4 regions of the Acinetobacter colistiniresistens genome follow, and region 2 is predicted to be linked to each of the others. Evidence: predicted binding sites of a transcription regulator. Region 2 holds the regulator's gene; each other region holds the start of a gene.
What was found. Region 2 encodes PhoB, which activates phosphate uptake and scavenging genes when phosphate is short. Its sites were predicted from a motif close to TGTCATNAANCTGTCATAA; they were not measured.

Region 1: a site for PhoB is predicted at 3,190-3,208, ahead of NQU59_RS12620 (porin). Genes of this name have one in related genera too.
Region 3: a site for PhoB is predicted at 6,542-6,560, ahead of NQU59_RS14090 (NAD(+) kinase). Genes of this name have one in related genera too.
Region 4: a site for PhoB is predicted at 3,423-3,441, ahead of NQU59_RS16320 (inorganic phosphate transporter). Genes of this name have one in related genera too.

What each region holds. Positions count from the first base shown of each region.
Region 1 is NZ_CP102099.1:2,624,753-2,633,003, reverse strand. It holds gene NQU59_RS12640 (DMT family transporter) at 1-163, shown strand, start outside; gene NQU59_RS12635 (hypothetical protein) at 245-1,015, opposite strand; gene NQU59_RS18785 (hypothetical protein) at 1,396-1,659, opposite strand; gene NQU59_RS12630 (YARHG domain-containing protein) at 2,312-2,581, shown strand; gene NQU59_RS12625 (HIT family protein) at 2,680-3,093, shown strand; gene NQU59_RS12620 (porin) at 3,347-4,447, shown strand; gene NQU59_RS12615 (LysR family transcriptional regulator) at 4,467-5,396, opposite strand; gene speB (agmatinase) at 5,543-6,505, shown strand; gene NQU59_RS12605 (MFS transporter) at 6,557-7,873, shown strand; gene NQU59_RS12600 (purine-cytosine permease family protein) at 7,900-8,251, shown strand, end outside.
Region 2 is NZ_CP102099.1:822,388-830,638, forward strand. It holds gene NQU59_RS03875 (IS982 family transposase) at 1-114, shown strand, start outside; gene NQU59_RS03880 (LysR family transcriptional regulator) at 519-1,436, opposite strand; gene NQU59_RS03885 (hypothetical protein) at 1,533-1,658, shown strand; gene NQU59_RS03890 (LysR family transcriptional regulator) at 1,924-2,817, opposite strand; gene NQU59_RS03895 (PACE efflux transporter) at 2,912-3,364, shown strand; gene NQU59_RS03900 (DUF2147 domain-containing protein) at 3,461-3,928, opposite strand; gene phoR (phosphate regulon sensor histidine kinase PhoR) at 4,041-5,399, opposite strand; gene phoB (phosphate regulon transcriptional regulator PhoB) at 5,410-6,120, opposite strand; gene NQU59_RS03915 (TetR/AcrR family transcriptional regulator) at 6,371-7,048, opposite strand; gene NQU59_RS03920 (SDR family NAD(P)-dependent oxidoreductase) at 7,354-8,181, shown strand.
Region 3 is NZ_CP102099.1:2,919,097-2,927,347, forward strand. It holds gene pheA (prephenate dehydratase) at 1-1,102, opposite strand, end outside; gene NQU59_RS14065 (alpha/beta hydrolase) at 1,298-2,239, shown strand; gene NQU59_RS14070 (acyl-CoA dehydrogenase family protein) at 2,302-3,447, opposite strand; gene NQU59_RS14075 (glycosyl transferase family protein) at 3,695-4,690, shown strand; gene NQU59_RS14080 (hypothetical protein) at 4,727-5,134, opposite strand; gene NQU59_RS14085 (YeaC family protein) at 5,198-5,470, opposite strand; gene NQU59_RS14090 (NAD(+) kinase) at 5,467-6,375, opposite strand; gene mrcB (penicillin-binding protein 1B) at 6,610-8,251, shown strand, end outside.
Region 4 is NZ_CP102099.1:3,393,129-3,401,379, reverse strand. It holds gene metH (methionine synthase) at 1-3,049, opposite strand, end outside; gene NQU59_RS16320 (inorganic phosphate transporter) at 3,488-5,119, shown strand; gene NQU59_RS16315 (Tim44 domain-containing protein) at 5,764-6,759, opposite strand; gene radA (DNA repair protein RadA) at 6,842-8,230, opposite strand.

The DNA of each region.
Region 1 (8,251 bases), 1.8 Mb from region 2:
ACTCCCTTTGGGCACTGCCTATACGATTTGGGTGGGAATTGGCGCTGTCGGTGCATTTCTGATTGGGATTTTCTTCTTACATGAACCCATGGGATTTTTACGCCTTTTAGCAGCAGCATCCATCATATTCGGTGTAGTACTGATGAAAGTGACTACAAACTAATTCTGAATAAGTGAAATGTTTATCCCCCTAATTAAAAGACCATCTGCATAGATGGTCTTTTATACTCAATAATAAGCAAAATTATTTGGTCGCTAGAAATAGTACAGCATTTTGTCTACTATTGTTTTCAGCTGCAGCATAGAATGCCCTATTGGTTTTATTATAGTAGATAATTCCGCTTACGGCCTGACCTGCCATATAACATTGAGAATATCCAAATAATAAATCCAATTTAAAATACGCAGCACCAGGAATGGTTGTTGCCTTACCAGTAAAGGTACAGCCACTTATTCCACGTCCAGAAATCTCACCATTACTCGCGATTGAAACAGTTGCTTTTTCTACACCCTGTACAATTGCCGAAGTACCATTATAAGTACCAACGATATCAGATAGCTTCGCTGAAGATTCGCTCAAGCTTGCATCATACGTAGTATTAAAAGTGACTTGATTCATTCCCGAATAAGCGATCGTTCCATTTAGACTTTTTTTAGTTTCAGCATTGGCCATAATTGAGGTATTAGAACTGGTTGCTCCAGCAAAATAGTAGTCTTTACCATTGGTCGTTTGTGCTACTTTACCTGTCACTTTTAAATCGCCACTCATAAAACCTGAGACTACGTTCTGATATGGTGGTGTATATAAAAACCAAAATTTATTGTTCTTTTCAATAATTCCAGTAACACTTTGGCCCTGATTCGTCGAACCAGAATAAACACCTTGGATTTCAGCATTATGAGAACCGCCATTACCATTATTATCTTTATCTATTGGTACGTAAGTGGAGTCACTACCACCACCGCACCCAGTCAAACTCAACCCTAAAAACCCTATAAATACCAATTTTTTCATGAATTTACCACTTGTTATAAATTAGGGCTTTCTTATAGCAAATTGATCATCCTTTGTCACATATAAAAATAAAAAACTACCGATATATATGTGGAATTTAGCTGGTATTTTTCATCTATTGTACACAATTAAAAAGCCCACTCTAATGAGTGGGCTTCCCCTTAATTCTTTTGCGCTGAACGAAGGTTATTGTTGTTTAGTTATTATCAAACAACAGGCTAAATATAGATAAAAGTGTGACATGAATCAACAAAATTATGCCCATTTTGATAAAATTTTAAAGCTCAGCTACACAATAGGCCTACAGGTCATACAAATTAGAACGTAGAACAAAGCTTTATTTGTTCTTGCTGAATAAGCGATCAAGAACAATTACCATGTCAGGAAGCTTGGTTCTCAAGAGATGACTGATTCATACAGTACTTATATTTCTCTTGTTTGTTTTCAATTCCAACGGTATGAATACACGAACAAAAGTGCAGGACATCGTTATGCTTAATGCGTTCAGGTACATCAACCCCATAGCACTGAGTATCAATCTCACTGAGTCTAGGCGCCATAATCCACTGACCTGAATAAAAGGGATAGCCTAACCCAGCAACTACAATGATGATCAGTATAAAAATCGGAAAGTTGTTTTTAATGTTTTTAGCATCTTATTTGATTCGTCGTGGGTTTTTATTAAAATTATATAAATTTCAAATGATTATAAATATATTTTAAATTACTCGCAATCAAATAAACAAAAATTTCCTTCTGTGTAAGTATTCGCTCTAATGGTCTTACAGGATTAAGCATTTCTTGGCCTATCTTATTTTCTAGCGGCTTTCCCCTCAAAGGCTGAAGCGTTAATCAATAAGTATTCAAGTTGATTTAGATAAGTCCATAGTCAATCGAACTCTATGATCCCAAACAACGTTGATATTTGGGATTGTTAATTCCGAAACTCGACAAAATACAGTCCATAGCACCATTTACAATTTAATTTGTTAAAATGCATATGAGTGACTGTAAGGCATAAATAAATGTTAAAAAAGAGCAAAATAGCGTAAAACCAAATCAGATAATACAAAAGAAAATCACTTATAATTATTTGTTTTATATAAAATTATAAAAAAGTATTTGATATATAAGGTTTTTCAATATTATATGGATGAATTATGGAGTAAAATTACACTCCTACCATACAGTTTCATTGAAATTTCATTAATAAACCTTATATTGGTATATACGTAGCGATCAAATGCCCTATATCTACAGCTTTGATTTATACTTTTTTAATTAGAGGAACGCCTCATGAATAAGTTAATGGTTGCAGTTTTTGCTGGCTTAATGACCCTAACTGGTTTTAGTGCACAAGCTGCAACACCAGAACAAGAATGTAAAAAGTTACAGGATGACTATAACCTGATCTATGCTTCTAAAGGATTCTGTTTCAAAGATGCAGATGCTAAGGCAAAGTTTGGTAATGAAAATTGCCATACCACAAAGCCAAAGTTTTCTGACAAAGAGCAACAACGTCTTGATGAAATCAAAGCACGTCAAAAAGAGCTTAATTGCAAATAAAGAAAGCTCTCTGAAGTATTAAGCTTCCCTATTCACTCTCTTCCAAGAGAGTGAAATTGTCAGTTGTTAAAGAATACGCTCCATTTAAAGGATGAATTATGGCATACGATGACCAAAATATTTTTGCACGAATCCTTCGTGGTGAACTACCTGCAATCAAAATTTATGAAGATGATCAGGTACTCGCATTTATGGATATCATGCCCCAAGCAGATGGTCATGCTTTAGTGATTCCAAAAACGCCTGCTGTTACTTTACTCGATTTACCTGCTGATGCAGCGGCGTATACCATCCAAATCGTGCAGAAGATTGCTCAGGCAATGGAAACAGCTTTAGATGCAAAAGGTATTGTTCTCATGCAACTTTCAGGTGCAGCGGCTGGACAAACAGTTCCTCATGTACATTTTCATTTGATCCCAAGCTCAGTTCATGAACTTGGTCGTCATGCAGCAAAAATGGGCGATCAAGAGAAAATTCAGGCGCTTGCTGAAAAGATCAAAGCCGCACTTTAAGTCATGCTTTGAACAAAACAACGGAGTAATGACTCCGTTTTTATTTTTATAATTACATAAAAATAACAAGAAATATATTTATTACCAAATGTGAATCGTCATCAAACTGTCATTTTTCTTTCACTTCTCTGTCACAAAGTTTACCGATACTGCATACAAGTCAGTGAGCTGTGTAACTTTATGTACACAAGCAAGCTTATAACAGTAACTAAGGCATCAGCCATTTACAAAAAAGTGTTTTGGAGAAATCTCAATGAAAAAATTGCTTCTTGCTGCTACTGTAGCAACTTTAGCCATGAATGCAGCACAAGCAGCACCAACATTGTATGGTAAGCTCAGTGTATCTTTGGATCAAATTGATAAAAATGGTTTTAAAGACGAAAGCGTAACAAAAGTGAACTCTAACGCTTCTCGTATTGGTGTGAAAGGTGAAGAAAAACTGACTGATAAACTTTCTGCAGTTTATTTAGCAGAATGGGGTGTTGCAACTGACGGTACTGGTTCAGACACAGATTGGGGTATGCGTAACCGTTTTGTTGGTATTAAATCAGATGGCATTGGTACTTTAAAAGTAGGTCAATATGATTCATACCTTAAAAATGCCGCAGGTAATAACCAAGACATTTATAACGATCACACTGAACTTGATATGACCAAAGTTCTAGTCGGTGAAGATCGTTTAAGTAACGTAGTTGGCTTTGAAACTGACAAAAAATTATTAGGCGGCTTGGCATTCAACATCATGTTCCAACAAGGTGAAGAATCTTCAGCTATCAAAAATGATGCTAAAGGTCAAAAAGGTAGCCGTGATGGTTTTGGTGATGGGATTTCAACATCTCTTACCTATGAAAACAAAGACATCGGTTTAGCGGCAGCTGTTGCGGGTAACCGTGGTGTAGCATCAACATATAATGCTTATAACAAAGAGCTTGGTGGCAAAATTTACTCTGATGCGGTGCGTGTAACAGGTTCATTAGATTTAACACCAGTTGGTGCTAAGGGCTTGGTATTTGGTGCATTATGGCAAACAGCTAAGCCGACTGATAATACAGTCGTTGTAGGCACTGCACCTGCTGCTGTTTCTTATAAAGGCTTAAAAGAAAATGCATTTGGCGTAACGGCTGCATATGTAATTCCTGAAACACCAATCAAGTTAAAAGCAGAATATATCTCTGCTAAAACTGAAGTTGATGGCCGTGAAGATCGTAAAAATGACCTATATGGCGTAGGCGCAGACTACAACATTAACAAGCAAGCTCGCTTCTATGGGGTTGTTGCTCAGCAAAAAATCGATTGGCAAAAAGATGATAACAAGAAAACTGTTATCGGTTTAGGTATGGAATACAACTTCTAATTTGAAGTTATATCCAAACTTATAGAAAAGGGCAATCTGCCCTTTTTTTATTTTTATAAAAAAGATATTTTTCAAAAAAGTTTTTAATAATTTTACGGAAATTCTGAATCACAGGATCTTGGGTTCGGCCCCGTCTGAAAATAAGAGAAAAAGGTGCTGCATAGCCAAAAGTTGCGGGTAATAAGACCTTTAAACGCTGTTGCTCTAGCCAATAGTGTGCAAAGTGTTCGGGTAAATAACCGATATATTGCCCCGATAAAATAAGAATCAATTGTGCTTCCATTGAGTCAACTGTGGCAAACGAATGCTTAAAGCCCTGCTTTGCCAATTCAGTGTGACTCCAATAACCACGACTCACCATTTTTTCACGTCGAATTTTTTCTGCGGTTAAACCTTGCTGCTGATACAAAGGATGGGTATTACTGCAAAACAACCATTGTTGCTCTTTATGTAAGGGCTGATACATGACCCCATTCATTTTTAGAAAAAAACAACCAATCGCCACATCAAAACGGTTTTCCAAAACCCCGGTTTGTAGCTCATAAGGGGATTGTACTTGCAACTTGATATAAATATTCGGATTTTGCTCTGAAAACTGCTGAATAATTTGATCTAAAGGAATATTTTGATCTGTCACCATAGAATCCAGCATGCCGATTTTAATGGTTCCAGTTAGTTCACCTTTGATCTGTGCTGTATGTCTGGAAAAGTTATCCAGTTCATTCAATATACGCTTGGCTTCTTGAAAGAACATTTCTCCTTTTTGCGTTAAAGAAAAACCTCCACGTCCACGTTCACATAGCTTAAAACCAACCAGCTGCTCAAGTTGTGTCATATACGTACTAATGGCTGAAGTAGAAAGATTCAGCTCTTGCTGAGCATTAGCAAACCCCTGACTTCTTACAACACTGACAAAAATTCGAACCAACTTGATATCCATATGCGTCATGGCTTCCATCTCATATATCGCTCTGCATTATTCGATCTTAAAGCATTCCTATAAGACTTAGTTTAGAAAAATCACAACTAAGTTTTTTAAAAATAGGATTTAACCCTGTTCAATGTTGGTCAATAAATAGAAAAAAGGAGAAACAAATGAACAAGACGTTAAATCAACCGCTCGGTGGAAATGAAATGCCACGCTTTGGTGGTATTGCCTCTATGTTACGACTACCAGTTGTGGATAATGACGCAGGTCTGGCAGAACTCGATGCCGCTTTTGTTGGGATTCCTTTAGATATTGGTACCTCCCTACGCTCTGGAACACGTTTCGGCCCTCGGCAAATCCGTGCTGAATCCGTCATGATTCGTCCATATAACATGGCAACAGGTGCAGCACCGTTTGACTCACTCAATGTGGCTGATATTGGTGATGTCCCGATCAATACCTTTAATTTGACAGAAGCGGTGCGCATTATTGAAGAGCATTATGACCGCATACTGGCACATCCCATTATTCCACTCACTATCGGCGGGGATCATACGCTGACCCTGCCTATCCTACGTGCAATCCATAAAAAACATGGTCCTGTAGGTTTGGTTCATATCGATGCACATGCTGACGTCAACGACGAAATGTTTGGTGAAAAAGTTGCACATGGCACCACTTTTCGACGTGCTGCCGAAGAAGGTCTACTTGATTGTCAACGTGTCGTTCAAATCGGTTTGCGCGCCCAAGGCTATAGTGCAGATGATTTTAACTGGAGTCGCCGTCAAGGCTTCCGTGTCGTTCAAGCAGAAGAATGCTGGCATAAATCACTTGCACCCTTAATGCAGGAAGTGAGAGCGCAAGTCGGTGGTGGGCCTGTATATTTATCTTTTGATATTGATGGGATTGACCCAGCGTGGGCACCAGGTACAGGAACACCTGAAATTGGTGGTTTGACCACGATTCAAGCGATGGAGATTATTCGTGGCTGTCAGGGATTAGATCTGATCGGATGTGATCTGGTTGAAGTTTCTCCGCCTTACGACACTACCGGTAACACCTCATTACTGGGTGCAAATTTGCTCTATGAAATGTTATGCGTGCTTCCCGGAGTGAAAATACGTAAATAATTCCCCGCTATAAAACAAGAAAAAACATGGATTTGAATAGGTCGATACGGAATGAAAAAAGATCAATCAAAACGGGCTGCGGCAGCAGCCTTCGTTGGTACAACTATTGAGTTTTATGACTTCTATGTTTATGCAACAGCTGCCGCCTTGGTTCTCGGCTTGGTATTTTTTCCTGAAACTGATCCTGTAACTGGCACATTAGCAGCTTTTGCAACCTTTGCTGTCGGTTTTATTGCCAGACCAATTGCTGCCGTTATTTTCGGACATTTAGGCGATAAATTAGGCCGCAAAAAAATGCTGCTGTTTACCATGCTACTGATGGGACTGGCGACTACAGGCATTGGCTTGATACCCAGTTATGATCATATCGGAATTTGGGCACCTGTTCTGCTGATTGGACTGCGCTTTTTGCAAGGCTTATCTGTCGGTGGTGAATGGGGCGGTGCCGTGTTAATGGCCAGCGAACATGCCCCTGCCCATAAAAAAACCTTTTTTGCTTCTTTTGCGCAAATGGGTAGTCCAGCAGGTTTGATTCTGTGTCTTTTAGTCTTTAAAGGCATTACGTCTTTGGATGAACAAGCCTTACTGAGCTGGGGCTGGCGAGTGCCTTTTTTACTCAGTTTTGTATTTATGCTGATCGGCCTTGCGATTCGCTTAGGCGTTGAAGAATCCCCAGAGTTCAAACAGATGCAAGCCAAGCAAGAAATAGCCAAATACCCTGTCAAAGAATTGCTTAAAAATTATTGGCCACAAGTGGTCTTTGCAGGTCTCGCCATCACCATTGGCACTGCGGGTTTCTTTTTTACCAATACTTTTATGATTAGCTATGTCACGCAGTATATGGGTATCAGCCGACCAACGATATTAGATGCATTGTTCTGGGTCACCCTATTTGAATTTTTAGCCATGCCTATTGCTGCTTGGTATGCCAGTAAAATTGGAGCACATCGCTTTTTATTCTGGGCAGCAATCCTCTGCATCATCATTCCTTATCCCATGTTTATGTTGGTCAGCACTAAAAATATCTATTTCATCGTGTTAGGTATCACCTTGGCTGTACTTGCCTTGTCATCTTTATATGCTGTGGTCGCAGGTTTTATGGCTGAAGCGTTTCCTGCACATGTCCGCTATTCAGGGATTTCCATTTCCTATCAAATGATTGCGGCAATCACCAGTGGCACTACACCCATCATTGGAACTTTGTTGGCTCAACATTATGCAGGCCAATGGCTCCCTTTAGCTTTTCTGTTTAGTTTCCTATCACTGTTATCTCTGATTGGAATTTCTGGCATTACCCGATTAAGACAACAACAGCTCAGCCACCAATACGAAAGCAACCAAGTCCCGAACAAGCTGCTGAATGGATAACTAACAAAAAGAACCTAGGGTTATTCATGAATGAATATGGAGAGTCGCTCATCATGCATAGAGATCGTTCTAAACAGATTACAACAATTGAAAGTTATGGTATCGAAGAAATCCCTGCGCATGCTCGGACAGCAACGCCATTTGATTTATTTCGCCTCAGTTTTGGCGGCGCCAATACGTTTTCCACCTGTGTCTTAGGCAGCTTCCCGATTGTATTTGGTCTGTCTTTTCAGGCTGGATTCTGGGCAATCTTATGCGGTGTCTTATTGGGTAGATGTATTTTAGCACCGATGGGCATTTTTGGCGCTCGAACTGGAACCAATAATGCCGTTGCTTCGGCTGCCCATTTTGGTGTCCATGGTAGAATTGTTGGTTCAT
Region 2 (8,251 bases):
AGTAAAGCACGTAGTATTCATGGATTTCTTGGAGGAATTTATGCCTCGCTATGCGCATATCAATTAACCCATCAAAATAAGCCAACAATTCAAATTAAGGAATCATCGGCTTAAGCAGGATCCGGGTTATATAAACTATTTAACATAATGAGCGTTATGAGAAACTCGCTTAAAAAATATAAATTAAATCAATAGTTTATTTTTTCAAACATACTAAAAAAAACAGCAAAGATCCGAATTAGATACAAGCAGGCCCTTTTTTGAGCAGTTTTGATATATTTTGCCAAGCTCTAACCTTATCTGTACGTTTTTGCTTACAGCAATTCAGGGCAATGTCCCATTTTCAACCTAAGCTGAATTGCCTAAGATCAACTCATCAGGAACAGGAAGTTCCAAAACATAAAACAAGAATGATAAGTTTGCGCATCAGGATGTGAGATATGACAGGAGTTGTATCTAGTGAAAGGAATACGAAAAAGCCCGACAGGATGTCGGGCTTTTTTCATTTGAGCTAAAACTCAGTAAGTTTTTAAGTTCATCTGCTTGGAACTGTAATAGGCATGAATCGCGTCTGCACAGCTATTAATGATCGGGTCTTCATCTTTTTTCCAGATGAGTTTTACTTCGCTAAGTGTGTTTTTATCTTGAAGGGGAATCAGTCTGACATCGCTCGGCAAAATTACTTTAAATTCTTCAGGCACAATACAAATGCCAAAGCCATTGGCGACCAGTTCCAATTGAGACCTTTTTCTTGAATAAATTCGGGTTCTTTTTGGACTAAAACCATTCACCAAACATAAATTGGCTGCCAAATAACTTAAACCACCACGTGCTTTATGCGGAACAGAGACAAAATTTAAGGACGCCAACTCACGGATCGAGATACTTTCTTTTTCACTTAAAAATGGATCTGAAATATGGGCAGCGACATATAAAGGTGCGGTATATAAACTGATGGTATTGACGTCATTTAAATTGTGATAAATCGGCGGTCGAATAAAGCCCAGATCTATACTGCCATTCAATAAATATTCGAGCTGTAATTCAGAGGATAGGGTATTCATTTCGATATCAATGTTATGACGATCACAAAGCTGTTCAAAAATTTCCAGCTTGCTTTGATCCAACACAATACTGCTGGAATGGGCAATTTTAATGATTCGATCTTCACCTCGACTGATACTTTGGGCGCTGACAATGGAACTTTTTAAATGATCAATATTGCTTTTTAAACTTTTATACAGTGCTTCACCTGCAGGTGTGAGTCTAATTTTCTTTTCAGATCGATCAAAAATTTCAAAACCGATTTCTTCTTCTAAATTTTTAATTTGTCTGCTCAGGGCAGATTGAGCAATAAACAACTTCTCCGAGGCAGCAATAAAGCCCCCAGTTTCTACAATCGTGATTAGATAATTAAATTGTTTGAAGGTCCACATATCTCAAAATTAGATCAGTGCTTGTTTTTTCTATATTAGATGAGATGAGAGAAATCTTATACCTTTTTTATAGATCCTTGATTCAGGTCGCTGACGATGACAATGAGAAATAAGATTTTGACCTTGATTGCTGCTGTAGTGATTTGTCTACTGGCACAAAGCTATGATCACTATATGGGCGTAATGAAGACAGAACAGACTATTGATTTATGGGGAGATTGATACATTCACGAGACTTATATCGCTATTCTGAGTTACTTTTTTAAATGATGAGCAGCTCAGTGATGTACGCTTTTTCTTACATCGATTAGGGGCAATGTCCCATTTTCAGCCAAGGCAGAATTGCCTAATATGAACTCATCAGGAACAGGACGTTCCAAAACATAAAACAAGAATGATAAGTTTGTGCATCAGGACGTGAGATATGACAGGAGTTGTATCTAGTGAAAGGAATACGAAAAAGCCCGACTTGGATGTCGGGCTTTTTTTATGTGAGATTGATTTGTTTTTCCCACAGTTCAATCAAGCATTGCATGGATTTGCTCAAAGGTTTATATGCTGGCCAAATGGCATGAATCGGCATATCTAGTCCATTGGTGGTATCGAGAAAGGCCAAGCGTACCAGACTCTGTTTGGCAAAATGTGCTTGTACTACGGAGAGGGGGAAATTGCCCCAACCGAGCCCTTGTTCCACCATATCAATGGCTATAGATAAATTATCGCTATACCAGCATGAATCTGAGACCAGTACTCGACTATCAGGCAGTGGATAATGTTTACTGGCTACAATAATTTGTCTGAGTTCAGACAGCATGGTGAGTTCATTCTTATTCTGGGCTTTGAGCTGTTGTGCATCTTTGGGTGAAACCGCCGCGACAAATTGTTCCATGCCCAATAAACGAAAGCGTTCATTATTATCGAGTTGCGATGAACTATAGGCAATATACAGATCAATCTCGTTATTGTGCAATCGTGTCTTGAGCTCCTGTTGCGGGGCACTGACCATTTCAATATTGAGTAAGGGATAGCGTTGAATTAACTGTTCAATTCCTGCCAATAGAAACTTTTGATTGACATCCGCGGCAATCCCAATGCAGAGATTGGTTTCCAGACCCGTTGAAAGCTCGGTCAGATGCAGGTCAAGCTGACGCAACTTGGTCAGAATTAACCGGGCATGCGGTTCGATCGAGAGTGCAACTTCGGTGGGGGCAAGATGATTTTTACTGCGTTCAAATAATTTTAAATTCAACTCTGCTTCGAGATTGGCAATCGACATACTGACGGCTGAAGGCACACGATTCAAGGCACGTGCCGCTGCGGAAAAATTACCTCGGTCAATAATCTCAAGAATCAATTCGAGTTGTTCACGACTGAGCTTCATGGTTACTTCCTTGTCAGTAGAGCTGATAACGATTGACTTTTTTTATCAAATTTAAAGCGTAAAATCCACTCATTATTGATTTCAAGGTGTGGTTATGCAAGGAACCAAGAGAAGAGTCACCTACGTGTTTTTCTATGAAGTGTTCAGCTTTTTTATCTGTGCGATGGTGTTAGCCGTGCTTTCAGGCACCACTATGAGTCATACAGGGCCGTTATCAATCTTGATTGCGGTGATCGCAGTGACGGTGAATTTCTTTTATAACGCTGTATTTGAGATGTGGGAAAAGCAGCAGAGCTCTAAGAAACGTACGGTACTCAGACGTGTGGCACATGCGATTGGTTTTCAAATTGTCTTGGTGATGATTTTGATTCCCCTCATTGCCTGGTGGATGCAGATCAGTTTGCTGAAAGCTTTCTTGCTGGATTTTAGCTTGATGCTGCTAATTCCATGTTATACCTTTGTTTATAATTACTTTTTTGACCATATTTTTGGTTTACCCAGCCATTTGCTTGAGCCGACAGCGCTGAATGCTAAAACCAGTTCTTGATGTGCTAGCTGATGGTTAAAATGATAAAAAAGAGTAGATAAAATATACTCTTTTTTATGTGATTTTTATCTATTTTGTAGCAAGTAAGGCAGACGCTTATAGACGAATCCAAGTCATGTTGCGAAAGTTATTATTGCTTGGGTTTTTGGCATTGATGCTGAGCATTTTGCCGGTTTTGCTTAAACGCGCATTCAGCTGGTATTTCTGTCCGTCATAGGGGTTGAGCCAAACACCCTGCCCAAATTCTTCATTTTGACTGAGCATTTTCAGGCCAGTTAATACTTCCATCCCGATGATCTGCTGATTCTTTAAGGTACCCGTACATGCGCTACATAAAGTCGGCGCAGCTTCCTTGGCAGAAGGATACATTTTGACAATCACGGCACTGTATTGTTCAGTGGCAGAATGTCTGCGAATCACGATATCAGACAGGTAAGAACCAGTACGTTCATCCACGACTTTCCACGTTCCAATCAGTGGATCTGTCGGAGCAGCATGAATCGCCAAAGGCGTGCCGAGCCCAAGCAAGAGGGCACATGCACGAAGAAAAGGTGTGTTTAGCATGAGAAATACATCGATAAAAGTAGAAATGATGAAATGAAACAACAATTTATTATATTGTTTTAGTGGAATGATCACATCATATTTCAGGGAACTTGGCAGTTCCCTGTCTGGTTTAAATCATGCGGTACAGACGTTCTTTCGGGAATACTGCAGTAAAAGTTGAACCTTCATTTTCCTTTGAGATAATTTCCAAATGGGCGCCGTGTTGCATTAACACGTGTTTTACAATTGCCAAGCCTAGGCCTGTACCACCTGTCTGACGGCTACGCGCGCTATCAACACGATAGAAACGCTCGGTTAAGCGCGGTAAATGTTTGGGATTAATTCCGATCCCATTATCCTGTACGGTAAAGTAGGCATGGTCACCATCCTCATGCCAGCCGATGGTAATGATTCCACCCGCAGGGGTGTATTTAATGGCATTGGTAATCAGATTACTAAAGGCACTGGCAATTTCGATATCGGAACCAATCAGATCACAATGGCTATCAATATCCAGATTTAAGGTATGACCATAATCGAGATTGTAGGCACGCGCATCATCAAAGATCTGGTTCATCAGATTGGCCATATCAATAATCTGATTTTTCGCGACTTTTTTATTGTTTTCTAAATTGGATAACAGCAGCAAGTCATTTACCAAAGCATTCATACGCTTGGTTTGGGACTGCATCTGGGTAAAAGCCCGTTTCCAGCGCGGGGTAATGTCATCTTGATCAATAAAGGTTTCGATATAACCACTCAGTACGGTTAGCGGTGTACGTAATTCATGTGAAATATTATCGACAAAGTCTTTGCGCATTTGCTCGAGGTTATGTACCCGTGTGGTGTCATAGGCAACCAGTAGACGACTTTCCCCGCCGAAACGGGTCAGTTTGACTTGTACATAACGCTCTTCATCCATCTGGGCTTGCAGACGAATTCCATCTGGCGACTGGTCGCTATGGTTAAAATATTCAATAAAACTCGGTTGGCGTAAAATCGACAATAAGTTTCGACCACGATCCAAAGGACTAATGCCCAAGAGTTTTTCAGCAGCAGGGTTCCACCATTCGATTTGATGTTGATCATCAATCAAGACCACAGCTTCGGCCAATGCCACCAAAGAGGATTGTGCACGGTCAATCAAGCCGACCATTTCTGCTTGAACAATACGTTCTTGACGCTGTGCGCGATAGACATTGAACAGCAATGCCCCCCAAATCCCATTCAGATTGGGCGGGACATCATAAGGACGGTTGGAAATCCATTCATTGACCAGATAAAGCGAGCGCAGCTGTAGAAAAAAGAACAGCACGAAGGCAATAAAAACACAGCTCCAGAAGTATCCCACCCCGAATCCGACTAAGCTTGCAATCAATAAGAAAAAAAGTAACAGTCTTAAATCTTGTTTTGCAAAGGTCCATAAACTGCTGTAGCGAAAACGCTGATGTTCACGTGCCAGTTCCGGGACGGGGTAAGGCTCATACATAAAGGATTTTTTAACCTACTGCTAAATCTGCTCGTGTGGAGAAGCGGTAACCAGTGCCACGAACGGTTTGTACAAAGCGATCGACACCAAATGGCTCTAACACTTTGCGTAAACGACGGATATGCACATCAATGGTACGGTCTTCGATATAGACATTGCCACCCCAGACCTGATCCAGCAATTGAGCACGGGTATAGGCCCGCTCTGGATGAGTCATAAAGAAAGCCAATAAACGATATTCGGTTGGACCCATGTCTAAAATGCTATTGCCAAAGCTGACACGCTGGCTGACAGGATCAAGCAATAGGCCATTGGCGTCAATGACTTTTTCACCGCTCAGCGCATTGGCACGACGCAGTACCGCCTTGATACGGGACACCAGTTCACGCGTCGAGAACGGTTTGGTCATGTAATCATCGGCACCGGCATCCAGACCCTGAACTTTGTGGTCTTCTTCGCCACGTGCAGTCAGCATGATCACTGGAATCTCGGCCAAGTTCTCATCACGTTTGAGGCGGCGGCATAAATCCACACCACTCACACCACCCGGTAGCATCCAATCCAGCAGAATAAGTGCAGGACGCTGATCAACGATAATTTGATGCGCTTGTTTGGCATCCTCAGCTTGTAAACATTGGAAGCCTGCCATATCCAAAGAGGTATGGATCATTTCGCGGATCGGTAGCTCATCATCGACAATTAAAATATAGTCATCTTTCACAGCGCAATACCCTTAAAATCTGTAACGGTGAACCGTTTTGTTGTTATGACAGGCTTATTACAAAGATTAATTATGACAATATCATTGCAAAAGAATTAATAAAGTCGAATTTAGCAATAAATTGTGACAATCATGGGGCGTAGAGGTGACGAATTGATGACAATTTGCCTACCCATAAAGCAAATGAATTCATTTGCTTAACTGAATTGTTGTTTTACCGCCGTGCTTGTCACAAAACTGTAAAACGATTTTAATTTTTTTGTGATGTGGTTTCGATAAATGACAAAAAGACAGCACAGCAGGCAGACAAGACATCTTCTAAAGGCTGTTTGAAGCCTTCCGAGACCCAGCGAATAATAATATGGGTGACATAACCATTTAAGCCTGTGGCCATCAGTGAAACTTCTTCAGTACTTTGCGGTGCATTGGGCATGGTGATCATCACAAAGCCCTGAATAATGCGATCAAACTGGGTCAAGGTCTCCTGAATAGTGGCTTGATTATGCAGGTCTTGCACCAGCATGGCATCAATATAAATAATGCGTGCCATACGTGGATCATCTTTAATCGCACTCAACAAAGCCGATAAACCTGCAGTCACCATATTCTTGGGTTCAGGTGCCGCCATTAGGACAGCCTGAGTTAAACAGCTTTGCATTTTCTCAATCATTTTTAAGAACACGGTTTGAAACAGCTCTTCGCTTTTCTTAAATGATTCATAGAAGTAGCGCTCAGTCAGTTTGGCTTCATTACAAACATCTTTCACGGTTACCGAGAAAAAGCCCTGTGTACCATAGGTGGCAATACCTGCTTCAATGAGTTTTTCACGACGTGCTTCTTTACGCTCGGTTAAAGAGAGCCCCTTAAATTGTCGCTCTTTGACTGCGGTATTGTTTTTCTTGCCTGTCACTTGATCTTGAGTTGCCATTGAGAAAACCGTTCCCTAAAAAATCTTTCAATCGTCTGTCTAATGTTTATTTGCATTTCAACGCTGTTGTGCCGACTTAGCATAACCAAAATTTGAAAATATGCCTTGTCTCTTTTAAACATGTTCGGTCATAAAATGTAAATAGGCCTATTATGACATGTGCAGTGTCGCTTATTGCCATTTGTCTTAAAGCTGGAGTGTACTATATTGACAACATGTATTGTCAAAATTATATTGGTTATAGCTTAAACTGCACATGATCTAAGCGAATATGTGCATATCACTCGCAATACAAAGGATAGGCAATGAAAAATTTTAAAAATAAAGTCGCAGCGATCACCGGTGCAGGTTCTGGGATTGGACAGCAATTGGCAGTTTTATTGGCGAAGCAAGGCTGTCATTTGTCATTGAGTGATATCAATGAAAAAGGTTTGGCGCAAACTGTAGAATTAGTGAAACAGTATCCTGTCTCGGTCACCACCAAAGTGCTTGATGTTTCAGATCGCGAGGCGGTGAAACAGTGGGCACAAGAAACCGTGCAAGATCATGGTTCAGTCAATATGATCTTCAATAACGCAGGTGTTGCTTTGGGTTCAACCGTTGAAGGGGCAAGCTACGAAGATTTAGAGTGGATTGTGGGCATTAACTTCTGGGGCGTGGTGTACGGAACCAAAGAATTCCTGCCATTTATCAAACAAAGTAAAGATGGTCATATCATCAATATCTCCAGTATTTTTGGTTTGACCTCACAACCAACCCAATCGGCGTATAACGCAACTAAATTTGCGGTACGCGGTTTTACTGAATCATTACGTCAGGAACTGGATATTGAAAAGAGTGGTGTCAGCTCACTCTGCGTACATCCGGGCGGGATTCGTACCAATATCGCTAAAGCAGCGAAAATGAATGACAGCTTGAAGAGTTTGGGGATGGACCCGAACAAATCGATCAAGCAATTCGACAAGTTCCTGCGCACGCCACCCGAAGAAGCAGCACGTCAGATTCTTAATGCAGTTTTGAAAGATAAACGCCGTTTATTGATTGGGACCGATGCCCGTATTGTGGATTCGTTCCAGCGTTTATTCCCAACGGGTTATCAACGGATTGCAGCGTTTGCAACCAAGATGATGTAAGTCGTTAGCAAATAAAAAAGCCATTCTCTGTGAATGGCTTTTTTATTTGCGCCAGAACAAGCAGATATTA
Region 3 (8,251 bases), 1.8 Mb from region 2:
CAGCGATTGGATACGATCCAAGTACACGTAGTTCTTTGACCATTGGACGAATTTCTTCCAATGCCGCCGCAACATTTTCCTGACCAATATGCCCTTCCAAATCGATAAAGAACACATACGCCCATTTTTCAGGTAATGCTGGACGCGTTTCAATGCTGGTCAAGCTGATTTGATGCTTAGCAAATGGTGCAAGAATTTCCAGTAAAGCACCAGCACGATCATGCGCAGAGATCAATAACGAAGTCTTGTCATTACCACTTTGAGGGATCTTCTCACGACCAATGACAAGGAAACGTGTGGTATTTTCAGGGTTATCTTCAATATTGCTATGTAAAATCTCGAGGTTATACATGTTTGCTGCAATATCAGATGCAATTGCTGCTGAATGCCATTCGTTACGAATACGGCGCGCCGCTTCCGCATTTGAGTTCAGCGCAACACGCTCTACACCCGGATAGTGGGCATCTAACCATTTGCGGCATTGTGCCAAGGTTTGCTGATGCGCATAAATCTGTTTAATGCTGTCTTTACGGGTATTCTCGGATACAAGGAATTGATGATGAATACGTAGTTCAACTTCCCCAATCACATTGACGGTCGATGATTTAAAGCAATCCAGCGTATGGTTAACAATACCTTCAGATGAGTTCTCCACTGGAACAACGCCATAATGTGCGCTACCCGCTTCGACTTCACGGAAGACTTCATCAATGGTTGGTAATGGACGTACAACCGCATCTTTACCAAAATGCTTTAACACAGCAGAATGCGTATATGTTCCTTCCGGCCCTAAGAACGCAATACTTTGTGGTGCTTCAAGTGCCAGACAAGCAGACATGATTTCACGGAATAAACGTGCCATGGTCGCATCAGACAAAGGTCCCTGATTACGCTCCATCACTTTGCGCAGCACTTGAGCTTCACGTTCAGGGCGATAAAACAGTGGATTTTCTTCGGATGCAAATTTCGCTTTAGCTACCGCTTCTGCCAGTGTCGCACGGCGGTTGAGTAACTCTTGGATTTGTTGATCAACACTATCAATATCGTTACGAATTTGTTCTAAATTAAGTGAATTCGATGTGTTTTGTCCATCGTTTACCATTGAATGCAGCCTCAGCAAAATCATCTATAAGAATGGATTAAAATCTATGTATGAATCGATTATCCGAACTAGAGTATAACAATACTTTTATGCATTAAACACGCTGAGTTTTAACTCTTTTTCGCATTAAACTTTATTGATAATGATTTTCATTATATATTTCCTGTCAAATTTTTGACGAGTGTAAATAAAGTAATGTTTAGACGTCTTGGTATTTTGACTTTTTCTTTCATGATCGCTAGCCAATCAGTGGTTGCACAGCCTGCTACGGCAAGTTCCAGCTCAACTCAAGAAGTACAAGCAAATACCCAGACCAAACAAAGTTTTATCCTGAAATCAAAATATACTTCTCAAGACTACCTGATCCAGATTGCCGTTCCCGATCGTGCAGCACCTGTAAATGGCTTTCCTGTTTTGTATGTGCTGGATGGCAATGCCGCCTTTGAAAGCGCGGCCAATATTGCGAGATCAGTTGGTGTAGGTGCAAATCGTTTGGGGCTTAGCCCTGTGGTAATTGTTGCAGTTGGCTATCCCCACCAGAGCACCTTTGATGTGCAAAAACGCGCCTTAGACTATACCCCTAAAACGTCTGCCGAATTTCAAGCGCAGGCAAAATATCAGTATGGTGGTGCAGACCAGTTCATCCAGTTCTTAGATAAAGAACTTAAACCTGCAATCAGTTCACGAATTAAGGTCAATGCCCAGCAACAAAGCTTATTCGGACACTCCTTTGGCGGATTGTTTGCATTACATACCTTCTTTTCGAAGCCACAGACATTTCAGCGATATATTGCCGCAAGCCCTTCACTTTGGTTTGACAACTACGCCTTAGCCAATAGACAGGCTGAATGGCTAAAAAATAAAACCAATACAACTCAAAATGTAATGCTTATGACCACCATCGGTACGCAAGAATTAGGGAAAGGACCCGCGGCAGATCCCAATGCTTTAAAAAAGCAAAATGATTTTTATCAAAATTTTAAAGACCAATACTCGAAACAATTTTCTTTTTGGCATTTTCAGCATCCCGCTGAACAGCACCTGACCAATCTGTACGCCAGTCTCCCAAAAGCCATTCTACTTGCAGGATGTCAAACCGAACATTGTGCTGCTTTATTTAATGAGCCAAAGCCTTAATCTCTTCCTGCATAAAACAAAATAGCCTGCTATAGAGCAGGCTATTTTTTTGAGGGGCTGAATTAAGCTTTACCGATAATGCCACGTGCCACGATTTCTTTCATGATTTCGTTAGTACCACCATAAATACGCTGGATACGTGCATCAACGAAGAAACGTGAAATTGGATATTCAATCATATAGCCATAACCACCGAAGAGTTGAAGCAAGTTATCAGCGACTTTCATTTGCATATCAGTACTAAAGCTCTTCAATGCAGCGGCTGTTTCAACATCTAACTTGCCTTCATTGTATAAAGCTACATTTTGGTTATAGAAAGCAGCTGTTGCCAACTCATCAATCTTCGCTTGAGCCAAGACAAAACGTGTATTTTGGAATTGTGAAATTGCCTGACCAAAGGCTTGGCGTTCTTTTACATACGCTGTTGCTAAATCAATTGCGCCACGGATTGCACCCAATGCCGTTGAAGCAATCGCGGTACGTTCACGTGGAAGCTCCTGCATCAGGTAAGCAAAACCTTGCCCTGCTTGGCCCAACAATTGATCTTTCGGTACTTTGACATTATCAAAGAACAACTCTGACGTATCTTGTGAGTGCAAACCAATTTTGTCGAGGTTGGTTCCCTTTTTAAACCCTTCTAAATGTGTATCCACCAACATGAGTGACACACCTTTGGCACGTGCTTGTGGATCAGTCTTCACAGCTAGAACCACAAGATCCGCATGTTGACCATTTGAAATAAAGGTCTTCGAACCATTTAACACATAATGATCATCTTGCAAGATAGCACTGGTACGCATCGCCTGTAAGTCAGAACCTGCACCTGGCTCAGTCATACCAATCGCACCCACGACTTCACCCGACACCATTTTTGGCAACCAATACTGTTTTTGTTCTTCTGTCGCAATGTGCTGAATATACGGCGCAGCAATTTCAGAATGACATGAAATCGCAGTTGATAATGCGCAATAGCCTGCACGTGCAGACTCTTCAACCAACATCAATGAATAATGCGTTGGTACACCATAACCGCCGTATTCTTCTGGAACATCGACACACAAGAATCCATTTTCACCCAATGCGCTCCATACCGAACGTGGCATAATGCCTTCACGCTCCCATTGGTCATAATGCGGTGCAATCTGCTCGCTCATAAAGCGTTTAAAGTTATCGCGGAAGAGTTCCAAATCTGAATCGTAAGCTAACATCATTATTTCCTTTCGCTTTCATTGTTCTTAAAAGTTTGTTCGCAGTCATGCTAATAACTTTTAGATGGGATGTCATGTCCCGTTTACATCAAATCACTAGACTGATTCGGTCAATAATTTTGTTTGCATCACCGATCTTCAGTTCACAGTTGTTTATTGATTAAACAGCTTGTTGGTTTTTTTATGCTATACAGCGCAGTTTTATGTCATATTGATTTTATTCTTTGTGACAACCTTCACTACGGCCATGAACACCAAACGTAATATTTATAAAACCGCAGAACATCCATTTGCTCAGTATGTGCGTATTTTAGGTAAGGGCAAAACAGGGTCTCGTTCGCTCAGTTACGAAGAAGCTTATCAAGCTTTTACGATGATTTTAAAAGATGAAGTACTGGATGTGCAGTTAGGTGCATTCTTGATGCTGTTGCGTGTTAAAGAAGAGTCTGTGGATGAGCTGGCAGGTTTTGTTCAAGCCACCCGTGACCAACTCAGTTTTCAGCCACTTGATGTTGACCTTGACTGGTCTTCTTATGCAGGCAAGCGTAAGCACTATCCATGGTTCTTATTGGCAGCACTGACTTTAGCACATCATGGTTACAAAATTGTGATGCATGGTGCATCTGGTCATACCATTAACCGTGTCTATACCGAACAAGTACTACAATACTTAGGCTATTCAATTTGCCAAAATGAACAAGAGGTTCGTGAGCAGCTGGAACAACACCATTTTGCCTACTTGCCACTTGAGGTCATCTCACCAATTTTAAGTGAATTGATTTCACTACGAAATGTCATGGGATTACGCTCACCAATTCATACACTGGCACGCCTGATCAACCCCTTTAATGCCAAAGCAACCTTACAGGCAATTTTTCACCCTGCTTATCGTAGTTCACACCAGCAAACTGCGTTTCGTTTGGGTTATCAAAACAGTGCAGTGATTAAAGGTGAAGGTGGCGAGTTTGAGCGTAATCCTGATGCCAAAACCTTAATTTGTGGGATTAAAAATGGTGAGTTATACGAACTCGAACTGCCTAAATTGACCCCTGACCGTAGCCCAATTGAAGAAGAGCTTGATTTAGCTGTGTTTAGAGCCGTTTGGCTGGGTGAGCAAACACATGAATATGGAGAAATGGCAGTCATTGAAACTATGGGAATCGCACTATATACCATGGGTGTGGTCAATAGTTATGATGAGGCAATGGAGAAAGCTCAAGCCCTTTGGCAGAGCCGTTTCTAATATCAAATAGACCAAGGCTATCAAACGGCCTTGGTCTTATGGTTCAACATAATAAAAATCTGGCCAAAACGGATATTCATGAGCGGAAGAATGAATATTTCTTAAGCTCAATTGATCACCGATTTTGATTGTAATCTTATTCGAATCATAAGGACCAGACAGATACGCATCTCTTTGTTGACCAATAAGTGTCTTACAATAGGCATGATGCGCTTTGATCTTTTGGGAGTTCCGCATGGTTTGAGCGTCCATGACCTCAATCCCAATCAACAACATAGGATAACCATCATTTTTTATTGCTGTATATTCAGTTTGAGGTGAAGTGTATTTCTGGCTGGCAATCACCTTCACCTTGAGTAAACATTCAATCGGCTGTTTAGCCAAGGCAGTGCCACTCAGTAAACTAAGCAATAAGAACGTGCAGACAAGTTTTATAAGTTTCATCCCATTCATTATTATCTTTTGATAAAGATAAAAAAAGCCCAGTGTTGACTGAGCTCTTTAAGTTTAAACAAAACGAATCGGCTTAAATTCAGGTTCGTTATGATGATGATCATCATCACATTCCTCACCGTCTTTTTTTGTACCGCGGTCGATATAACCACTGCGCTGTTCTTTAGGCAAATGTTCCATTTCCCATGCATACACAGCTTGCATACAAATTTCACGCTGCTCTTTAGTTAATGCAATCCCATTAGGCCATTTACCAATTTCAACAGCAGTTTTCAGGCGCTCAACAATTTCAGGATTTAAAATAGCGAGCATTTGTTCAATATTCATGAGTCATCCTGTTGAAAAGATTCAAAATCTTGATTCCACCCCAATTTGGTACGACACGCCATATAAAAGTCATAACCCGGTGGATGTAATAAGCTTAGTTTAAACGGATGTTTGCGGATATGCACCGTATCACCGACATTTAATGCAACACTATGTTGACCATCAGCACTGACCATCGGCAAAACACGGTTTTCACGGATCGTGATCTTAATTTCACTTTGCCCACCAACCACAATCGGACGTGATGACAAGGTATGCGGATGCATCGGAACCAGTGCAATTGCATCCATACTCGGATGCAAAATCGGCCCGCCTCCAGAAAGTGCATAAGCAGTTGAACCTGTTGGCGTTGACACAATCAAACCATCGCTATGCTGACGATAGACATATTGTCCGTCAATATTCAGTTCAAAATCGATCATATGAACCGATCTGCCCGAATGTAGCACTACATCATTCAGTGCAATGGCATCATAAATTGTTTCACCATTGGTTCGAACTTCCATTTCTAATAAGAAACGGCGATCCAGCTGAAACTGACCTTGTAAAACCTGATCGAGTTTAAAAATCGCTTCAGCAGGTTTGATGTCTGTTAAAAAACCCAGTCGACCACGGTTAATCCCGATCACAGGGGTATTATGCCGAACCAACGCACGTGCAGCATGTAGCAACGAACCATCACCACCGACTACAATCACTAAATCTACAACTTCGCCCAGTAAATTTCGACTTACGGTCTGCCCATGGCTATAGGGAACCAGTTTCGCTGTTTCCTGATCAAAAACGGGGTTTAAACCTAAATTGATCAAATGATCATGAATTAAACATAACGTTTCTACTACAGAATATTTATCTGGTCGTCCAATTAGACCAATATTTCGAAAGGATTTATGTGAAATTTGCACGAATAATTCAGCTCCGTCGCGATTACTGACTATCATATCACTAACAACCAATGTTGCGTTGATGATTGATTAAAAAGTATAAAAATGTCTATCCGTTGTTTTTTTATACGATTAATGTCAACGCATCCTTAAAGTTTTTATTGCATGTAGCTATTTATTCACAGTTTTATGATTGCAAAATGACAATAAGCTATCGCATCATTACCGACATTGTTTTGGTTTTAACGCAAATCTATGAAGTTTGAACGTGGTATTGGTTTTCTAGCACTCATTTTTTCAATGTTAGTGATAGGTGTCTTTGTTGCTTTTAGTATCTATCTGATCAGCTTAGATAATATTATTCGTGACAAGTTTGAAGGTCAGCGTTGGGACATCCCTGCCAAGGTGTTTGCTCGCCCATTAGAAATCTATTCTAATGCCCAGATTACTCAAGAGAATTTTACTCAAGAGTTAAAATTATTGGGTTATAAAAACACAGCGAATTACGATAAGTCAGGCAGCTATGTAGTACAAGGCAATAAAATGTTTGTGCATACTCGTGGCTTTGACTATGGTGACAGTACTGAGCCTGAACAGGTACTTGAACTTGCCTTTACCGATGGTCAGGTGAGTGAGATTCGCTCAACCAAACCCTCAAATACAGGCATTGCACGTTTAGAACCTTTATTAATTGGCGGTATTTATCCTCAACATAATGAAGACCGTGTGCTCATTAAGCTGAATAAAGTACCCAAAACCTTAATTGAAGCGTTAATTTCAACCGAAGACCGTAACTTCTATCACCACCACGGTATTTCAATCCGCGGCACAGCCCGTGCCTTGGTGAGTAATGCGACAGGTGGCCGCCGCCAAGGTGGTTCAACCTTAACGCAACAGTTGGTCAAGAATTTCTATCTCTCTCCAGAGAAAACACTGAAACGTAAAGTCAATGAAGCACTAATGTCTCTATTGATTGAATTACATTACAGTAAAGATGAAATTCTGGAAGCTTACTTGAATGAAGTGAACCTTGGTCAAAATGGTAGTTACTCGATCAATGGTTATGGTTTAGCATCACAGTTTTACTTTGGCCTGCCTTTGCGTGAGCTAAACGTCTCACAGCAAGCCTTTTTGGTTGGCCTCGTCCAAGGTCCATCCTTATACAATCCTTGGCGCAACCCTGAGTCAGCCAAGAAACGACGAGATGTTGTGTTAAACAACATGATGGTGATGGGTTACTTAACCGAAGCTGAATATCAGGATGAAATTGCCCGCCCATTAAATGTGGTGAGTAAACCGACTTTGGGCCCTGCAAAGTTCCCAGATTTCCTTGATATCGTGCGTCGTCAACTCCGTACGGAATATCAAGAAAGCGACATTACCAATCAAGGCCTAAGAATTTTTACGACGCTGGATCCAATTGCGCAGACCCAAGTTCAAAATGCCTTTAAGAATACCGTTGATCGTTTAGCCAAAGCCAATCCCGGCCGTTTGAAAAACTTGCAAGGTGCTGTACTGGTTGCACATCCAGAAAACGGTGAATTAGTTGCAGCAGTAGGTTCAACCCAAGACTTTACAGGCTTTAACCGTGCACTCGATGCCAAACGTCAAGTCGGCTCATTATTAAAACCAATTATTTATTTAAATGCGATTGAGTCTGGTCGTTATACCTGGGCAAGCCCAATCGAAGATAGTGCAGTGAATATTCCAATTGATGGGGATAAGAGCTGGACACCGAAAAACTATAGTGGCGGCGAGCATGGTGTAGTACCGATGCAACAAGCATTGGCCAACTCTTATAACCTCTCTACTGTGCGTTTGGCCAATGAGTTTGGCTTGTCTGCATTTACCAATAAATTAAGACAATTTGGCGTCAGTTCTGATATTCCGGCCTACC
Region 4 (8,251 bases), 1.3 Mb from region 2:
ACACGCTGACGGTATCTGCACCTGTACGTTGTGCAGGGTATAAACCAAATACAGCACGTGCATCAAAACGATGATTCTCGATAATGTCTTTCAACATCGCTTGTGCTTGGTTATACAAATCAGTTGCCGCTTCACCCACAACTTCATCTGTCAGGATTTTCGGGAATTTACCCGCCAAACTCCAAGAGATAAAGAATGGCGTCCAGTCAAAATATTCAACCAAGGTCGCCAATGGATAATTGGTAATGACTTGCGTGCCTAAGCTATTTGGAATCGGTGGGATATAGTTGTCATCCACTTTGAAACCATTTTCAATCGATTCGGCATAACTGAGTTTGGCTGCTTTCGGTTGCTTATTGGCTAGGCGTTCACGAATCTTGGCATATTCAGCGCGATGCTCAGCAATAAAATTGCCACGCATTTCTTTTGATAATAGGGTCGTTGCCACCCCCACTGCACGAGAGGCGTCGGCCACATAGATCACTGCATCATTTTGATATTGCGGATCAATCTTGACTGCGGTATGGGCTTTCGATGTGGTTGCACCACCAATCAACAATGGGATATTAAAGCCTTTACGCTGCATCTCTTTGGCAACAAACACCATTTCATCCAAAGATGGGGTGATTAAACCAGACAAACCGATGATGTCACATTTTTCATCAATCGCAGTTTGCAAGATTTTTTCCGCAGGGACCATCACACCAAGATCAACGATGTCATAACCATTACAACCCAAGACCACGCCCACGATATTTTTACCAATATCGTGTACGTCACCTTTTACAGTTGCCATCAACACTTTACCTTTAGACTGGCTTCCTGTTTTTTCAGCTTCGATGTACGGGTTCAGCCATGCCACGGCTTGTTTCATTACACGTGCAGATTTCACCACTTGTGGTAGGAACATTTTACCTGAACCAAACAAGTCACCAACCACGTTCATGCCATCCATCAATGCACCTTCAATCACATCGAGTGGACGTTTAGCTTTTAAACGAGCTTCTTCGGTATCTTCATCGATATACGTGGTAATACCTTTGACTAAGGCATATTCAAGACGTTTTTCAACCGATTCATTGCGCCATTCAAGGTTTTCAGCTTCACGTTGTGCGCCAGTATGACCACGGTATTTTTCAGCCACTTCAAGCAGTTTTTCTGTCGCGTTTTGACCCGATTCACCTTGGTTCTGATTCAGAACCACATCTTCAACCGCATCTTTTAGTTCTTTTGGAATATCGTCGTAAATCGCCATTTGACCAGCGTTCACGATCCCCATGGTCATGCCTTGTTTAATGGCATGGTAAAGGAATACCGAGTGAATCGCTTCACGCACTGGTTCATTACCACGGAAAGAGAACGATACGTTAGAGACACCGCCTGAGATCATGGCATGCGGCAAGTTTTGTTTAATCCAACCTGTAGCCTCAATAAAGTCGACGCCGTAATTGTTATGTTCTTCAATCCCTGTTGCCACTGCAAATACGTTCGGGTCAAAAATAATATCTTCAGCAGGGAAGCCGACATCATTGACCAAAACATCATAAGAGCGTTTACAGATTTCACGCTTCCGTGCAGCGGTATCAGCCTGACCTGCTTCATCAAAGGCCATGACAATAATCGCAGCACCGTATTGACGACATAAACGTGCTTTTTCGACAAACTCGTCATAACCTTCTTTTAAGGAAATTGAGTTGACGACTGGTTTACCTTGTACACACTTTAAGCCCGCTTCAATGATTTCCCATTTCGATGAGTCAATCATGATCGGCACACGAGAGATATCTGGTTCAGATGCGACGAGGTTGAGGAAGTGCACCATCGCATTTTGCGAATCGAGCATCCCTTCATCCATGTTGATGTCGATGATCTGTGCACCAGCTTCAACCTGTTGCTGAGCCACTTCTAAAGCTTCGGCAAAGTTCTCTTCACGGATGAGACGTAGGAATTTTTTTGAACCCGTCACGTTGGTACGTTCACCAACATTCACGAATAATGAATTTTCATCAATGTTAAATGGTTCTAAACCACTTAAACGGCAGGCAGGAACAGTTTCAGGCACTTGACGTGGCTGAATGTCTTTGACTGCATTGTAAATGGCACGAATATGGTCAGGTGTGGTACCACAGCAACCGCCCGTGATATTGATCAAACCACTTTCAGCAAATTCTTTAATGAATGCTGCCGTTTGTTCAGGCGTTTCATCATATTCACCGAAGGCATTCGGTAAACCCGCATTAGGATGGGCAGAAATGAAGGTATCTGCAACATCAGAAATCGTTTTCACATGTGGACGCATGGCATCTGCACCCAAGGCACAGTTAAAACCAATCGAGAGTAAATCGCCATGACGTACCGAGTTCCAGAAGGCTTCTGCGGTTTGACCTGTTAAGGTACGGCCAGATGCATCGGTAATGGTGCCTGAAATCATCAATGGCAGTTCATGACCAATTTGCTTGAATACCTCTTTCACCGCAAAGATTGCAGCCTTACAGTTCAAAGTATCAAATACAGTTTCGATCAACAGAATGTCAGCACCGCCTTCAATCAGGGCATGGGCAGCTTCAATATAGTTTTCTTTGAGTTCATCAAAAGTAATATTACGGAAAGCCGGATCATTGACATTCGGCGAGATTGAACAGGTACGTGAGGTCGGGCCGAGTACACCTGCCACAAAACGTGGTTTTTCTGGGGTCGAGTATTTGTCACATGCTGCACGCGCTAAACGTGCCGCTTCACGGTTGATCTCTGGAACAAGATCTTCCATGTGATAATCCGACATTGAAACACGGGTGCCGTTAAAGCTGTTGGTTTCAATAATGTCCGCACCTGCATCCAAGTAGGCTTCGTGGATGCCTTGAATAATTTTTGGCTGGGTTAATACCAATAAGTCGTTATTGCCTTTTAGGTCTGATGCCCAATCTACAAAACGTTCACCACGATAATCTTCTTCTTCTAATTTATGGCGTTGAATCATGGTTCCCATTGCGCCATCAATAATCAGGATACGTTGGGCAAGAAGTGATTGTAGGGTGGTAAGCGTGGACATTCAGGAACCCCAGGAGCTGATGAAGATAAAAAGCAGGGGCATTGTAACAGAAGCTACGCCAAAGCGCGTATTTTCAGCAGTCAGCAAGATGATTCCATTAGTTCATTCATAAAATGTCATAAAAGCTTCACGAAGTTGTCATAATTGAATTGGATAATGCTTAAAAAGAAAACAGGTTGTTCGAAATGTGACAATTCGATGTCATATTTCGTAGCATTTGTTGCAAAATCAGACAAACAGTTCTTATGGTGTTTTTGTTTTTATAATGTATTGTTTTTTATTAACTAAAATAAAATACAGGGCGTATTTATTGTAAGAAAATACAAAAAAATGTGAGGAAAACATGAAATTTTGGCTTTATGTGACAGTCCTTTGTCATATAATTGTCATAATTTAATTAAACAATACAGGGGATTTTATTATCCCCTAACCGTCTACATGAATTCTAATCTTCCTCCTGTTTCGGATTCACCGCTTGCCAGCTCTCAGGCAAAATCGACGAATGTACATGTACCAACACCGAAATTTTTTATGCCGGTGTTCTTAACAGTTATTGTTGCAACACTGATTTATATCGGTTTTCAGCTCAGCGCTGATTTGGCACATGTACCGCCTTTAAGTTTATATTCAGTTATTCTTTTATCGACGGCACTTTTCATTGCTTTAGGCTTTGAATTTGTAAATGGTTTTCACGATACGGCAAACGCTGTAGCGACGGTTATTTATACCAATGCATTACCTGCTCCAGCAGCAGTGATGTGGGCTGGTTTCTGTAACTTCCTTGGAGTTATGGTAGCGAGTGGCGCAGTTGCGTACGGTATTATTGCATTACTTCCTGTAGAAATGATCATGAATGTCGGCAGCGGCGCTGGCTTTGCGATGGTTTTTGCATTGTTAATCGCAGCAATTCTCTGGAATCTGGGTACGTGGTTCTTAGGAATTCCTGCATCAAGTTCACACACTTTAATCGGTTCGATTTTAGGTGTGGGTATCATGAACCATTTCTTGAATGCTTCAGTTGGTGCGACCAGCAGTGGTATTGATATGGATCAGGTGATTAAAGTTGGTAAGGCGCTATTATTCTCTCCATTGATTGGTTTTGCATTTGCAGCCATCTTATTCTTATTGGTGAAGAAAGTCTTTAAACGCCAAATGGAGCTGTTTCAGCCGCCTGAAGGCAATAAGCCACCACCACCACTCATTCGCGCTATTCTGATTTTCACCTGTACGGGTGTAAGTTTTGCCCATGGTTCAAACGATGGTCAAAAAGGTATGGGCCTGATCATGTTGATCTTGATCGGTTTGGTGCCATTGGCTTATTCGTTAAACAAAAATTTAGATGCCCAGCAATTACAGTCTTTTGAACAGCTTTCTGCACAGACAGCAACCGTGTTGAATGTTAACCAAAATGAGCTGACGGATGAAAAGGCACGTGATGTATTAACCAAATATATCCAAACCAAAGAACAAACAGATGAAGTTGTACCTGCACTTGCAAGCATGACTGCACACTTGGGTAACCGTGTTGCCGGTTATGGCGATCTTAAGGCGATTCCTGAAGCCGCTGTCAGTGAAATCCGTAACGACATGTATTTAAGTACCACGACCTTCAAGCGTTTAGATAAAGCAGAAGCTTTACCTGAAATGGATAAAGATCAAGCGAAAGTAGTTAAAGAATACCGTAGTAGCTTGGATTCATTTCTTCAATACATTCCGAACTGGGTGAAAGTCGCAGTTGCATTGGCATTGGGTCTTGGTACCATGGTCGGTTGGAAGCGTATTGTGGTGACTGTTGGCGAGCGTATTGGTAAGAACCACATGACTTACGGTCAGGGGATGTCGGCTGAGCTTGTCGCAATGAGTACCATTGCAGCAGCGGATGGCTTAGGTATGCCTGTATCAACAACACATGTATTAAATAGTGCGGTTGCGGGTACTATGGTTGCGAATAAATCAGGTTTGAACTTCGCAACAGTGAAAACCATTCTTTCAGCGTGGATCTTTACTTTGCCAGCGACGATTGCTTTATCGGGCGGCTTATACTGGTTATTCTTGCAGTTCGTTTCATAATGCAAATAAATTGTTGCGTTTAAGACGGAATGTAAAAGCTTTGCTTCGGCAAAGCTTTTTTTATGCCTGTTATCGGGGTTTCTTTAAGATTGGTTGGTTTTGGGTATCAGTTGGTCTTTCGAAATAGGTAAGCGTATGCTGTCCTGAATAGCTGAATAGCTGAATAGCTGAATAGCTGAATAGCTGAATAGCTGAATAGCTGAATAGCTGAATAGCTGAATAGCTGAATAGCTGAATAGCTGAATAGCTGAATAGCTGAATAGCTGAATAGCTGAATAGCTGAATAGCTGAATAGCTGAATAGCTGAATAGCTGAATAGCTGAATAGCTGAATAGCTGAATAGCTGAATAGCTGAATAGCTGAATAGTGGGGGATTTGAGTTAAGCTAAAATGATCCCAACAAAGTCGGCTATATTCCCCAAAAGAGGAATAGTTTTTCTATGATCATATCCGTTAGTATCAAGAGACAGATCGTGCGAGGTTGTGTTTTCACGGTAATAATAAACATAAAATGTTGTTCTATTTACACTCCGCCATTCTCCGATATAGAGAGTGGCTTTTTTTAGTTTTGATGTTTTGTTTCTATAATATTCAGCCAATAAAAAAGAGCTGTTAAAAACAGCTCTTTTTTATTTCACAAAGCATTAAGCTTGTTGGATACCCGCAACAACCCAATCTTGTTGTGAACCGGCAGGTTTTACAAAATGCCAGATTTCAGTGAATGGTTGTGGCAAGCTGTTTAAGTCTTCACTTACTGTACCTGTAAAGCGTACGCTTACAACGTATTGACCATTTTCAGTTGCGCTTTCAACTACCATTGCATTGAGGTTACTAAACTCAGCAACGTCTTGGTCTTGGTTTGACATGATGTCGTTGTACATTGAATCGTACAGTTCAGGGGTTAAGTAACGGCGAATTTCTTCAACATTACTGGCACTGTTAACTGATTGAATGTGGTTAAAGCGTTGACGTGCAATACGTAAGAATGCAGCAGGTTCCGTACCATCTGGTAATTGGTTGCCACTATTCATTGATGCACTACCAAACGGTGCTTGCGGTGCAGCGCCACCATTTACAGATTGACCAAAAATATTGGTGTTATCATTTGCTTGAGGTGCAGCTTGACGAGTGAAATTGTTCTGACCATTGTTATTTGGTGCGTAAGGGTTGTTTGCTGCAACTTTTTGTTTACCGCTGAATCGACGGAAAATAAAGAAGGCACCCCCAGCAATTAACAATAGCCATATCCACGTTGGAATGCCGCCTTTTTTCTCTTGCTGTTGAGCTTGTTGCTGTTGAGCCGCTTGAGCATTGGTTGCCTGCTGCTCAGTTGCAGTTGGGTTGTGTTGCTTGTCATCTGCTAACGCATTCGCGGCTACAGCACCAATCGCAGCACCAGCAACACCCGCAGCAACCATTGAACCAACACCTGGGCCAGACTTCTGCGGAGCAGCTTGTTGTGGTGCAGGAGCAGCTTGACGTGGCTGTTGATAAGACTGGTTATAAGATTGACTAGATGAACTAGAGCGGCTCATCCCATGACTTTTACCACCACCTGCACGTTTTGCTTCTGCAAGTGGTGCAGCAACCAAAGTTGCCATTAAAAGCGCTGCGACTAAACTACGCTGCTTTGCTTTCATCGAAAATTCCTATTTAAATCCAATTCGTAAATGTATTTATGAAGGTATTTGCATGGAATTTCAATAAGAAAAGTATGTTTTTTTATGTCAATTCATCACTCAATTGCATTGCTTCAGTCAAAGCTTCATGCAAACGTGCGACCGCAATGATTTGAACACCTTCAATTGTTTTTTGTGGCGCATTGCCTCGAGGTAAAATCACATACTTAAAGCCATGTTTGACCGCTTCTTTTAAACGTTCCTGACCATTGGGTACAGGACGAATTTCGCCAGAGAGCCCAACTTCGCCAAAGACAGCCAATTGCTGTGGTAGGGCTTTGCCTCTTAAACTGGAAGCACAGGCAAGTAATACAGCCAAATCTGAGCCAGTTTCAGTAATTTTTAAACCACCGACAACATTGACATAAACATCCTGTCCTGAGGTTTGTACACCACCATGTCTGTGCATGACTGCAAGCAACATATTCAAACGGTTTTGTTCTAAACCGAGTGCAACACGACGGGGTTGCCCATGCGCATCATCAACCAGTGCTTGCACCTCAACCAGTAGTGGGCGAGTACCTTCACGGCTAATCATCACAATAGAGCCCGGAATGGCTTCATCATAACGACTCAGAAAAATCGCCGATGGGTTGGCAACCTCACGCAGACCTTTATCGGTCATGCCAAACACACCGAGTTCATTAACCGCACCAAAACGGTTCTTTACCGCACGAATCATACGGTAGCGAGAATCAGATTGTCCTTCAAAGTAGAGTACACAATCGACCATATGTTCTAAAACACGAGGACCTGCAAGAGAGCCTTCTTTGGTGACATGACCGACAATAAACAAAGCGGTGCCACTATTTTTGGCGAAACGTGTCAGTAAGGCAGCAGATTCACGAATCTGTGAAACACCCCCTGGGGCAGACTGTAAAGTCTCGGTATATAAGGTTTGAATCGAATCGAGGATGGCCACCACTGGGCGTTCTTGTGCCAGTACTTCACAGATACGTTCTACACAGGTTTCCGCCATGACTTTGAGTGAGTCTGTCGGTAGATCTAAACGTTGTGCACGTAAAGCCACTTGCGATAAAGATTCTTCACCTGTGACGTACAGGGCTGTACTTTTTTTGCTGGCCATATGCGTTGCGGTTTGCAGTAGGATGGTTGATTTACCAATCCCTGGGTCACCACCGATTAATACAACAGATCCAATAACTAACCCCCCACCGAGCACGCGATCGAATTCGCTAATCCCTGTTGGAACACGGCTTTCATTGGAGACTGTGACTTGGTTGAGCGTAGTGATACTAGACGCTTGTCCTGCATAGCCACCTATTTTAGGCTGGCCACGATGTGTTACTGCTGGCTCGATACGAACCTCAAGCAGACTATTCCATTCGCCACATTCAGTACATTGACCCGTCCATTTGGGATGGTCTGCACCACATTGTTCACATCGGTAAACGGTTTTAATTTTTGCCATAAGATAAAATTGAAAACTTTC